DNA from 2 places in the Priestia sp. 10L35 genome. Region 2 is predicted to be linked to the other one. Evidence: riboswitches for the same ligand, from Rfam matches in the RefSeq annotation. Region 2 holds a riboswitch; the other holds the start of a gene.

Region 1 (6,508 bases), on a different contig from region 2:
CTAGTGGTTCTTCTTAAGCAAAAAGGATTTACCCTCATTGAGATGCTGATGGTTTTATTTATTGTGCAAGTGATGATGTTTTCCATTATTGTAGCTATTCGTCCGCTTGTGGAATATTACAAAATCACATTATTTTTGCGACAGCTGCAAAGCGACACGTTTTATGTGCAGCAGACAGCCATGAACCGAGAATCTCCAATTAAAATTAACTTCGCACCGAAGGGAACAGAATATATTGTTTCTGATTCTCGTGCCGTTCTTTATAAGCGCGCCTATGACTCCACCATTCATATCACGTTTGGAAGCGGAAATTCCACGATACAATACAACAAAAACGGCAATATTTCTCAAGCGAAGACCATTTTTATCAGCAATCAAAAATTTAAATATAAAGTTATTTTTCAAATAGGCAGAGGGCGTTTTTATGTGGACAAGATGTAAGGGTCAGCAGGGCTACACTTTGTTAGAAATGCTTGTTTCATTTAGTATGCTTTTACTCCTAACCGGTACAATTATTCCTTTGTATGTTCAGATGAAGGAAGCAGAAAAGAAGCAATATGTTTCGTATCAAGCCGATGCTATCTTGCACGAAGAGCTATTGAAATATAAATATGAAGCAGGATATAAACGGCGAGAAAAAATCGTAAAAGAAAACGTTGCGTTTTATCTGAAGTGGGACGGAGAAAGTGCTCAAAAGCTTTGTGTAGAATGGACAGATTCCGCTGAGAAAATGAAAAAGAAGTGTGATGTGATGTTGAAGTGAAAAGGGAAAAAGGTTTTACGCTTGTAGAGATGTTAGTCAGTTTTACTCTTTTTTTGATCATTGTTTCATTTTTCCCCATTATCATTCCGCTAGCGAAGCAAACATATAATCCGGACTTTAGTATGAATGAAATGGAGTGGGAAATCTTTGTAAATCAACTTGCTATGGAATATCGAGAAGCAAAAGAAGTAGGAATTCATGCGACTACGCTTACGTTGAAAATGGAAAATAATCAGATCATCACTTATGAACGCTATGAAGACAAGATAAGAAGACGAGTGGATGAAAGCGGTCATGAAGTTGTGCTGCAGCACATTAAGAATATTATGTATGAACAGCAAAAAGAAAGGCTGTTAATTCGTTCAACAGACGGTGTTAACAAAGTTAGAGAAGAAACCATTACGACGTTTTTGATGCTTGCTCATGAAACATAATGAGCAAGGATTTATTCTCCCCGTTGTTTTGGCATTTTGTGCGCTTTTTCTTCTGTTAGTAGCTCAGCAAACCACTTATTTTGTGACGAAAAGTTCATTTTATCAAGAAGTAGAGCAGAAAAATCGCCTGCAGCATCTTTTAGAAAACGCGGTTGTACATGTAAAAAAAGAAATAAAAGAACATAATAAATCTCCATTTGCATCTTTAGTATTAGAAACTGGTACGGTTTCATACGAAGTAGTAAGTGAAGATGAACAGATGATTATCCTAAAAATAAAATGTCAAACATTGCAAGGAAGAGCATTGACGGAAACGGCATATATTCAAAAAAAGGATCAGCACATTGTGAAGTGGACGGATTAAGTCTCTTTCTCTCCGGATATAATAGTGCTGAGGAGTTGATTATATGAAAACGAATGATTATGTAAAATATATGACTCAGCAATTTGTACAATATATGGATCAGCCAAAAGAAGAGAGGAAAACGAAAAAAATTCAAAAAAAAGAAGAGCGAGCACCTTTTGCAAACAGATGGTTTGGAATGATTCCGCTGTCGTTTATGCTGTGGTATCGAAAGAAAAAAGAAAGATGAGCATATTATATGCTCATCTTTTTTTTAACCGGCTTGTGTTTTGTTAAATTGACGAGACATCGTTTCAGGCGATATGTAAAATAAGCCACCGTTTATAAACTTAAACAAGATAGTCGGCTCGTACAGTTCTTGAAGCGCTGTTTTTTCGGTCATATATATTTCTGGCAGCTCTTCTGCTGTTTCGTAAAAATGATCAAGAAGCGCTAAGTCTTCATACCATCTCTCCTGCGCTTTTTCAGCCCATTCAGTTGGCTGAGCTTTAACATAGTCAGTCACATATGATGTGAGTCGTGCGATGGCACTTTTAGGTTTAATAAAAGGTGAGAGAGTAAAGCAATAGTCTGAGATTTTAGATGACAAATTTTGATTAATGATTAATTCATGAAATGATTCAATAATCTGTCCATTGATTAAATTAATGCCAAGCGACAAGAGCTCATCTTTTTTACGATCGCATTTGTATGAGACTTTAATATTTAATGCAAGCCAAGGGTGTAAAGGCTGATTTGTTGGCTGAGCTGAGGCAACTTGTTCATACAAGTGAATAAACCCGCCTAGTTTTTGAGTAGAAGCGAAAATTTGGTGCAGCCTAGGTGAACCGAAATGAATTCGTTCTCCTTGAACGGAATCGTCTTCAAATGCTGGGTCTGTAATGAAAGTGAGCGAAGCAGGAGTTGCTTCTCCTCCCGTCTTTTCAATATAGTGCCAATAAAATGGGCGATTCATCAATTCTTTATCGAGTTCAATCGTTAATTGAACCGTCAGGTAAGAAGATGTTTCTGTGACAATAGAACAATTATTAGCTAGAAAATAACGCTTTAAAAATTGGTGAATATCAGTTTGCTGCATGCTGATCCTCCTCGCTGTCTTCGTATTGAATAATAGACGTCAAGTTCTCCATTTTGATTTTTATTTCTCCTTCACTCCGTGAATGAAATAAAATATCCTGAATATGCTCTTCGATATTTTTTAAATCAAGCTTTGTTAAAATATCATCTAGCTCTCCAACAACTCGTTCAAAAAGGTTTATTTTTTCGTATAACAATTTTAAAATATGTTCTTCGACCGTATGTTGAATGGCTAAATTGTAAATGTGAACATCATGTTTTTGACCTAAACGATGGACCCTTCCAATTCGCTGTTCTAGACGCATTGGATTCCACGGCAGATCATAGTTAATGATATGATGACAAAACTGAAGATTGATTCCTTCTCCACCTGCTTCAGTGGCAATAAATACTTGCGCGTGGCTTTCAAAAAGCTGCTTCATCCAGTCTTTTTTACCTCGCTTAAATCCGCCTCTAAAAGGTACAGAGGTAATTCCATGCTGTTTTAAATACCACTGTAAATACAGTTGAGTTGCTCTGTACTCAGTAAAAATAATGACTTTATCATCAATTTTCTGAACGAGTTCTAGCACTTTTTCTGCTTTTGCATTTTGCGGAACTTGCTGAAGTAGTTCCATTAACGGAGTAATCATATGTTCCGTTAATGCGCTGTTTGGATCTTCCTGACGTTCCAGCATGTTTTTTAATGTCATATACACCGCTTCACGGCTGCTGCAGGCCTCTCGCTGCAGGGTTAAAATTGAAAAAGCGCTTGAAGGGTGGAGTCCGTTTCCTTTAAAAGATGTAATCGCATCGTATAGCTCCCGTTCTTTCGGCGAGAATTCAACAGGAATGGTTTGAACAATTCGCTTCGTCCATTCGATACCCGTATCGTGGCGGCGATTTCGAATCATAACTTTGTTAACAAGCTCTTTTAAGTGTTCATCGTTTTGCAAAGAGCGTTTTTTAGCGGAAAATAATTCTTCGAAATAGTCTTTATTGCCGAGATGACCAGGCTTTAAAAGAGAGACTAAGTTAAAAATTTCTTCAATTCGATTTTGAATCGGTGTTGCGGTTAGCAACAGACAAAATTTCTTTTTTAGACTTTGCACAAATTCATAGTTTTTTGTTTTGTTGTTTTTAAGTTTATGAGCTTCATCAATGATGATGAGGTCGTAGTCTTGTTCTAGCACAATTTCTCGATGAGGAGAACGTTTTGCTGTATCAATTGAAGACACAACGATGTCACACTGATCCCACACATATGATTTTCTTTGAGGGACTGCGGGAATATAAAATTTTTGGTTCAATTCCATAGCCCACTGTGAAACAAGGGAAGCTGGAACTAAAATGAGAACTTTTTTAACAAGTCCGCGAATCATATATTCCTTCAAAATTAACCCTGCTTCAATCGTTTTGCCCAGTCCTACTTCATCTGCTAAAATGGCTTTCCCATTCATTGTTTCAACTACTTGTTTGGCTACTTCGAGCTGATGAGGAAGCGGCGTTAAATCGGCTAGATGTTTTGGGCTTTGTAGTCCTTCAAATTCTGAGATAAGCGTTTGGTCTTCTATTTCATAGGCAAGTTTATACAAATCCCATGCAGACCAAGGGCCGTCTTGCTCCAATTTAGTTGAGAAGGCTGCTTCCCATGTTTCATCGATGTTTAATTTCACTTTCATGATAAAAATGCTCCTTTGTGAAAAATTTTTATTGAACAAATGATAAGAATCAGGTAGGATAAAAATATATTTAGAAAATTTGAAAAAGAAAATAGATTAGCACTTTACAAATGATTGTGTGAATAAAGATAGATACATCTTTCAGTAGTATGCCCAACTTTACCAACTTTATAGAAGCGAATGACGACACGGGGAGAGACTACTTGAATGTAGCGCCGAAGGAGCAAGCAATAAAATTGTGAATCTCTCAGGCAAAAAGACTCTTGTTTGACGCAGCTCTGGAGAGCGTCTATGCGTTTATAGACCACCCACGAGGCAAACCTATTCATTTATAGGTAAACTTTCAGGTGAAAAGGACAGAGACTTCCTACTAAATACAGTAGGGGTTTTCTGTCCTTTTTTGTTTGGATAAATAGTGATCCCCACACTATTTGAAAACTCCCCGTTATGAAAAGTTTCACGTGAAAAAGAGGAGGACATAAATATGACAACAGAATTACACAAAACGCCGCTTTATGATACCTATCAAAAATATGGTGCCAAAACAATTGATTTTGGAGGATGGGCTCTTCCCGTTCAATTTTCTTCTATTAAAGAAGAGCATGAAGCTGTACGTACAAAGGCAGGCCTTTTTGATGTCTCTCATATGGGAGAAATTCTTGTAACAGGAGCTGATAGCTTAGTTTTTCTTCAGCACACGATGACAAATGACGTTTCTACCCTCGTAGATGGAAAAGCGCAGTATACGGCTATGTGTTATGAAGACGGAGGCACGGTAGATGATTTGCTGATTTATAAAAAAGCAGATCAAGAGTATTTGCTAGTCGTAAACGCTGCTAATATTCAAAAAGACTATGAGTGGCTGGTGTCTCACAAACAAGGAGATGTAACGCTCGTTAATCAGTCTGATGAAACTGCGCAGCTAGCTTTGCAAGGTCCTGTAGCAGAAAAAGTTTTACAAACGTTAACGAACGAAAATTTAGCTTTGTTAAAGCCATTTACATTTGCTGATGATGTAGAAGTAGCGAATGTAAAAGCTCTCGTTTCACGTACTGGGTACACCGGGGAAGATGGCTTTGAAATTTATTGTTCTTCAGCTGACGCAGCTCACTTGTGGACGGCTATTTTAGAAGCAGGCAGTGATGAAGGTGTGCTGCCTTGCGGATTAGGAGCTCGCGATACGCTTCGTTTTGAAGCTACTTTGGCTTTATATGGCCAAGAGCTTTCAAAAGATATTACGCCCATTGAAGCTCGAATTGGATTTGCAGTAAAGACGAACAAAGACAGCTTTATTGGAAAAGAAGTGTTAAAAGAACAGCGTGAAAGCGGGGCACCTCGTAAGCTGGTAGGAATTGAAATGATTGATAAAGGTATACCAAGACACGGTTACGAAGTACTTGCAGATGAAGAACAAATTGGATTTGTGACAACAGGTACACAGTCACCGACATTAAAGAAAAACATCGGTCTAGCACTATTGTCAGCAGAGTATACAGAGCTTGGTCAAGAAGTGGAAGTGCAGGTTCGGAAAAAGCGCTTAAAAGCAAAAGTGGTTTCAACACCTTTTTATAAACGTTCAAAGTAAGCTTTGGGGAGGAATTTAACATGTTACATCGCTATTTACCAATGACAGAACAAGATCAGCAGCAAATGTTAGCAGCAATTGGTGTTTCATCTGTTGATGATTTATTTTCAGATATTCCGCAGCGCGTTCGTTTTCAAGGAGAATACAATATTAAAAAAGCGGCTTCAGAGCCTCAGCTGTTAAAAGAATTAAATAGTATGGCTGCTAAAAATGCTCATTTAAAAGACTATGCTTCTTTTTTAGGAGCAGGAGTTTACGATCATTACATGCCGGTTATTGTTGATCATGTTATTTCTCGTTCGGAATTTTATACGGCCTATACTCCGTATCAACCGGAAATTTCTCAAGGAGAACTTCAGGCCATCTTTGAATTTCAAACAATGATTTGTGAGTTAACGGGGATGGACGTGGCTAATTCTTCTATGTATGACGGAGGAACTGCTTTAGCAGAAGCCGCTATGCTCAGTGCGGGTCAAACAAAAAAGAAAAAAGTACTTGTCTCTGCGGCTGTTCACCCTGAGTCAAAAGATGTGTTAAAAACGTATGCGAAGGGTCAATACATTGAAGTGGTAGAAATCCCTTCAGCAGACGGCGTAACAGATATGATTGCATTAGAAAAAGAGA
Region 2 (6,508 bases):
GATTGGAAACAATATATCCACACTTGTTCCTTTATCTAACTGACTAGAAAACGTCATCTGAGCGTGATGAGCTTTAATAATCCGATAGCTGACCATCAGTCCTAAACCTGTACCTTTTTCTTTTGTACTATAAAAAGGCTCACCTATCTTCGCTAACCGTTCAGGAGGAATACCTTGTCCTTCATCAGCAAGCTGCAGCCAAAGGTGGTTTTCTTTTACTTTAATCGTAATATGAATAGCTCCTCCTTCAGGCATTGCTTCGATAGAATTTTTAATAATATTAATGAATACTTGTTTTAACTGATTTTTATCTCCATACACCTTTGGTAACTGGTCGTCTCTTTCAAATATGAAAGCTACTTCCTTTTCTACTGCTTCAGGTTCAAGAAGTGAGCACACTTCTTGAACAAGCGCTTGCATATTCAAAGATTCAACCTTCATTACCTGAGGTTTTCCTAACATCAAAAATTCTTCTACGATTCCATTCATTCGTTCTAATTCAGTTTCCATGATATCTATATACAAAGCATCTTTAGGATGTTGTTCTTTTAATAAGTGAACAAAACCTTTTAAAGAAGTTAAAGGATTTTTGATTTCATGAGCCACTCCAGCTGCAAGTTCTCCTACCACGGCTAGCTTCTCAGAAGTTCTAAGCTTCTCTTCTGCCTTTTTACGCTCCGTAATATCCGTCGATACACACAGCATTTGAATCACTTCCTGTTTTTCATTCATGATAGGAAGTTTTGCTGTTTCGACCCAGCGCCGGTTTCCTTTCGAATCTTTAAACTGTTCTTCTAATACCATTCCTTTTTGGGTACAGTTTGAAAACGCCCCTTTATATAAAAGATCTGATTGAAGGTTGAACTGATATTTATCAATTGATTGTCCAATTAAGTCATCAGATTTTTCACCTAAGAGCATTGCAAAAGATTCATTAACGAGAATGAATTCCCTTTTTTGATTGATAGCATAAATATAGCTTGGATTAATGTCAATAACTTGTCTTAAAAACGTTTTTTGTTCCTGCAGCTGATTTTCTTTTTGCTGTAAATTCGCTTTAGAATGGCGTATATAGCTAATCATTTCATTAAACTGTTTAGATAAAATACCGATTTCGCCCCGCTCAATTTCTCGTTCCGGAATTTTTTGATTAAAATTCCCGCGCGCTACTTGTCCCGCCAATTCATATAGTTTATGAATTGGATTCACAATTTGCCTTGCATATAACGCAGTAAAAAAAGAAAGCAGTAAAATCGTAACGCCTGAAACGATCCAAAGCGTTTTTTCAAACATTTCATAAGGCCTGTAAATTTCTTCAACGGGTAATTCAGCGACAATTCCCCAATCCAAAACAGGAATATATTCGAAAGACGCAAAGAAATACTTACCTTCGGTGTTCACAACGCGCTGATATCCTGATTTATGATTCATCGTTTTCTGAACGATTTCGTTTTTCTTAGCATTTTCACCGATTCTCTGTTTCTCTGGGTGGGAAATAATTCTACCATTGCGGTCTACAATAAATGTATAGCCGTTCTCTCCTATATCGAACGTTTGAAAGATGGATTGAAAACTTTTATTTTCTTCAATTCGCAGCGCTAAATTTACGACCTTTTTTACATTTTGCTGCCCATCCAAAATAGGAATCGCCATCACCACAATGTAGTGCTTTGTATCTGCTGAAACAACATCGCTTAAATATATTTTTTTGGTTCGCAGCGCTTCTTGAAAATATTTTCTTTTACTTAAGTTCACATGTTTCATATTTTTTAAATCATTCGGGTAATAATGCTCAACATACCCTTTTACATTAAAAATGGTTCCGCTATCGATATACGGTGAAATATTAACTATTTTCTGCAATTCTTTGTCTATTTCTTGTTCATCATCCGATAAAAAAATAGGATCTTGCTGTACCTCGTCGCCTAGGCTCCAAATATCTTTAATGACGACGTTAATTTGCTCTTTCATTCTCTTGACGGTTTTATCAGTTACCTGCCGATATTGATCTTGAGAAATATTAGGCAGCATCACTCTTGAAACAATAAACATTAGCGTCAGTACGGTACAAATAAGAAGCACATTAATCGTGAAGATTTTCCAAAACGTATGAGATTTAAACCATTTCATGTTTGTTCACCTTAATCTAATGAAGTCTACCTCCATTGTACTGCAAAATGAAAACTTTTCCATATAAATGACGGAATTCCATCTTTAGACACAGAAGAAAAGCAATTTGTTCTACATTCCTATCAGAAAACTACGAGCTTTCTCACTGTGTTTTCTGTTAGAACAAATTTTTAGTTTTCTTCTATAAACTTTGCTTCCTGCATTTTATTCATGCAGGAGAAATCAATTATTTATTCTCCACTAAAAAGACCTCATCACGGAGTAATGAGGTCAGAAATTTACTATATTCTTTTATAAAAAATCATGTTTGTTCCCTGCTGATTTTCTAGCCTTTAAAGATTTATTTTCTTTTTCCTTCTAGTCCAGTAAAAAATAAATAAGAGAATAAACCAAACGGGCGTCAACAATAAGGCTGGGCGCGTCGCGTCAGAAAACAGCATAATAACAAGAATCACCGCAAACAAAGCTAACACAACATAGTTTATGAATGGTGTTAACGGTGCTTTGAATGCTGATGCTGCATGCAGCTGCGGACGCGTCTTTTTATACCTTAGATGGCAAATGAGAATGATACTCCACACCCAAATAAAACAAATAGCGCTAATGGTCGTGACGATGCCGAAAGCTTGGTCTGGTATAAGCTTGCTTAAAAGAGCTCCCGCTGAGATGACCAGAGTAGATACAAACAATCCGTTGCTTGGTACGTGGTTTTTGTTCAGTTTTGCAAACTTAGATGGCCCTTGGTCATTTTTACTTAAATTATATAAGATACGGCTTGTTGAAAACATTCCGCTATTACAGGCAGAAGCGGCTGAAGTTAGTACAACAAAATTAATAATTCCAGCAGCAAGCGGAATTCCGACTAAACTAAAGGTTTTAACAAATGGGCTTTCTGCTGCATTTAATTCCATCCACGGGTTAATAAACAACAGAACGATAAGCGCTCCAACATAGAAAAATAAGATTCGCAGCGGAATTTTATTAATGGCCGATGGAATATTTTTTTGGGGGTTTGATGTTTCTGCTGCCGATACCCCTACCAATTCAACCCCGACGTATGCAAATATAACCATTTGGAATGAAAGTAAGAAACCTGAAACCCCATTTGGAAACAGCCCTCCATGATTCCAAAGGTTTTGAACAGTAACAGATCCCGCATCTGTTTTAAATCCCATTACCAGCAAAATAACGCCAATAATAATTAATGCAAGAATCGTAATAACCTTTATTAAAGCAAACCAAAACTCTAATTCTCCAAATAATTTTACGGTTAATAAGTTAAGACCTAATAAAATGATTACACAAATAAGTGCCGGAATCCACTGAGGAATATTGAACCAATATTTCACATATACGCCAACTGCAATCACATCAGCCATAGCTGTCATAATCCAGCAAAACCAGTAGGTCCATCCCGTTACAAATGACGCCCATGGTCCAAGATACTCTTCAGCAATATCAGTTAACGATTGATAACCTGCTTTAGACAGCAGTAGTTCTCCTAGCGCTCTCATCACAAAAAAAAGCGCAATACCAACAATTAAATAAGCAAAGATGATAGAGGGACCTGCAAGCTGTATTGCTTTACCAGAACCTAAAAACAAGCCCGTACCAATGGTTCCCCCAATCGCAATTAGCTGAACATGACGATTGGATAAATCCCTCTTTAATTCTCGTTGTTCCAACTCTAACTCCTCCTAACAATAAAACCTTTGATGCGATCGTGCGGACTACAAATAAAGTCCAATAAAAAAAGAGATTGGATGCGCTCCAATCTCATGGTCATAAGAATAACAAATATTAAGGTACATGCTACCAATTAGTAACATGCCAAATAAATATCCGGTACTCTTCTGTCCTTTTGCCTGAGATTGTGAACCCTTCGGCGTCGCGAAACTATCGCGATCTCTCCAGAAGCTGCTCCTGCTATAGTGTGATCCATAGCAATCATAGCTTTCTACGTATTAAATTTTTCAATCAATAGAATGACTGTCGAATAGTTGTTTATTCTAATACCAGTTGGATACTTTGTCAACAGGAAAGATTACTTTCATTTATTTACCTTCTTCGAAAAAAGGTAATCGAACATTTTCAATCGTCAACTTAGTATTCTTTTCCTCACGCTACCTGAGTCCTTGCGCGAACCTGAACACATTAAACGGATCGTACTTTTTGTTCACTCTTTCTAATCTCTCTGCGTTGTCTCCAAAATACTCATGCTCGTAGTTTCTAAGGTTACTGATAGGGAAATTCACATAGGAGCCTATCGTAATACTTTTAATATATTCAAATCGCTTGCGAAGCCAATCTCTGTTTGCTCTTGCAAATGCATCTTCTGTCCATACAGACTGAAACCCCATAATATATCTGGCGTTTCTGTAGAAAAAAGCCGTTTCACTTTTACCAACACTGCGGATTTCTCCTCCTAGTGCATAAAAAGAAATCGCGGCATAAACGGACCCTTCTGCCGGACGCTGTATGAGATCTGTAAGATTTTCAAGCTCACCACGTGAATAGCTTCTGTGCACAAATCTTCCCGTTGACTTAAATTTTTCAGACTGAGGATAGGTTGCCTCTATTTTTTTTACCGCTTCAAGAAAAGATAATGATTCCAGCTCTACTCGAAACCCTTCTACATTCTGCAAAAGGCTGTAAAATCTCCCGAGCTCTTTCTGGGGAGCCGTAAAAGAAGCCGTTTGCAAATATGCCTAACCCTTCTACTTCTGCATTATAAAATGCTTGCAACTAGCGTCATACGTTTGTCCAGTTCAGGCAGCCAGTTTTGCCATATATTCATCACTTGTGTCTGCTTTGCCTTCGTAGTACCTACATAAAAGAAGCGAACGAGCGTAACAGAGCTGTTCGTTGGCTTTGGAAGCTGAAACGTCATGCTTATTACAACGCCAAAGTTACCGCCACCGGCACCGCGGCATGCCCAAAAAAGATCAGCGTTACACGATTTGTTTGCTTTGATGAGCTTTCCTTCATAATTGACTAACTCTAGCTCTATCAAGCTGTCACAGCCTAATCCATAAAGCCTGCTCGAAAGTCCCCAGCCTCCACCAAGCGTAAAGCCAGATACTCCAACAGTCGGACATGTTCCTCCTGGAAACACATATCCGTTCGAACCGATGAAATCATACACTTCCGTATTTTTCGCTCCTGCTTCCATCTTTAAAATGTTCCGTTTTTTATCTAGTTTCAACGTATTTAACCGACTAATATCAATGACTAACACACAGTCACCCGTAGAATAGCCTTCGTAATGATGACCGCCAGATCGAATGCGAATCTCAACACGATGCTTGTGCGCCCAGTGGATCGCATTCACAACATCCTGTTTTTTTCACAGTACACAATCACAAGCGGAAATTTACTAACAGCGCGATTCCATTCCTGACGAGCCTCCTCATAAAGGGGGTCTTTTGGCGTTATCACTTCTCCCGTAAGTCCTTTTAAAAACATTGAGTCCATCTGACCTCTGCTCCTTTATACATACTTTTTAGTAGTTTTATTACTATAGTATTATCGATGTGGTTAAAGGTTTGGGTTTTGGGATAGAGTTTGCGTTTATTATTTGTATAAAAGACGTCATTATAGTTTTTCTTAAAGGCATTAACCCTCTTATGTAATCTCTCTTTAGCGATGTAACACTTTCCAAGACTAGACTTTATGAGAATTTCATCTCAATATACTAAGATATTTTTTACACTAAAAGAACAGATGTGGAATTTTAACAACTTTCTCCATTAATAAGAGTACAGCTCAAAGAAAAAAGAGCAGAATCAAATCTGCCCTTTACTCTTTTTCTATTCATTTCTTTAACGTCAAACTCACCACATTCTCCACATGCGCCGTATGAGGGAACATATCAACAGGCTGAATGTAATCAACATGATAAGCCTTCGACAGTTGCTGCACATCTTTGGCTAATGTGGATGGATTACAAGAAACGTAAACCACTTTCTTTGGCTTCACTTGTAAAATCGTTTTTAGAAGCTTGTCATCACAGCCTGTTCGCGGCGGATCAACGACGATAACGTCTGGCTTCCAGCCTTCTTTTACCCACTGCGGCATCCATTTCTCAGCCGGACCCGTTACGTACGTAGCATGCTCAAACCCATGATCTTGGGCATTTTTTCTTGCGTCTGCAATCGATTCTTCAATCGTATCCATTCCGCGAATTTCTTTGGCATCTTTAGCAAGCCATAAGCCAATTGTCCCTACTCCGCAGTAAGCATCTACAATTTTTTCACTGCCTGTTAGCGCAGCTGCTTTTTTTACTTCGTCGTATAGCTTCACGGTTTGAAGAGGATTCAACTGGAAGAATGCACGCGCTGAAAGTTCGAACGAGATATCTCCTAACGTTTCTTGAATC

The links. Region 2 has a riboswitch for glycine ahead of AC1DEF_RS23465 (amino acid permease). Riboswitches for the same ligand answer to the same signal wherever they lie in the genome.
Region 1: linked by a shared signal. The riboswitch ahead of gcvT (glycine cleavage system aminomethyltransferase GcvT) and the one ahead of AC1DEF_RS23465 (amino acid permease) in region 2 are both predicted to bind glycine.

What each region holds. Positions count from the first base shown of each region.
Region 1 covers NZ_JBFTKA010000001.1:401,545-408,052, forward strand. The annotation lists gene comGC (competence type IV pilus major pilin ComGC) at 1-17, shown strand, start outside; gene comGD (competence type IV pilus minor pilin ComGD) at 4-441, shown strand; gene AC1DEF_RS02065 (type II secretion system protein) at 425-763, shown strand; gene comGF (competence type IV pilus minor pilin ComGF) at 760-1,197, shown strand; gene comGG (competence type IV pilus minor pilin ComGG) at 1,187-1,561, shown strand; gene AC1DEF_RS02080 (YqzE family protein) at 1,605-1,790, shown strand; gene AC1DEF_RS02085 (YqhG family protein) at 1,815-2,639, opposite strand; gene AC1DEF_RS02090 (DEAD/DEAH box helicase) at 2,626-4,299, opposite strand; glycine riboswitch at 4,480-4,572, shown strand; gene gcvT (glycine cleavage system aminomethyltransferase GcvT) at 4,784-5,884, shown strand; gene gcvPA (aminomethyl-transferring glycine dehydrogenase subunit GcvPA) at 5,905-6,508, shown strand, end outside.
Region 2 covers NZ_JBFTKA010000008.1:22,857-29,364, forward strand. The annotation lists gene AC1DEF_RS23460 (PAS domain-containing sensor histidine kinase) at 1-2,130, opposite strand, end outside; gene AC1DEF_RS23465 (amino acid permease) at 2,463-3,815, opposite strand; glycine riboswitch at 3,974-4,054, opposite strand; partial or broken gene AC1DEF_RS23470 (FAD-binding oxidoreductase) at 4,254-5,604, opposite strand; gene rlmD (23S rRNA (uracil(1939)-C(5))-methyltransferase RlmD) at 5,944-6,508, opposite strand, start outside.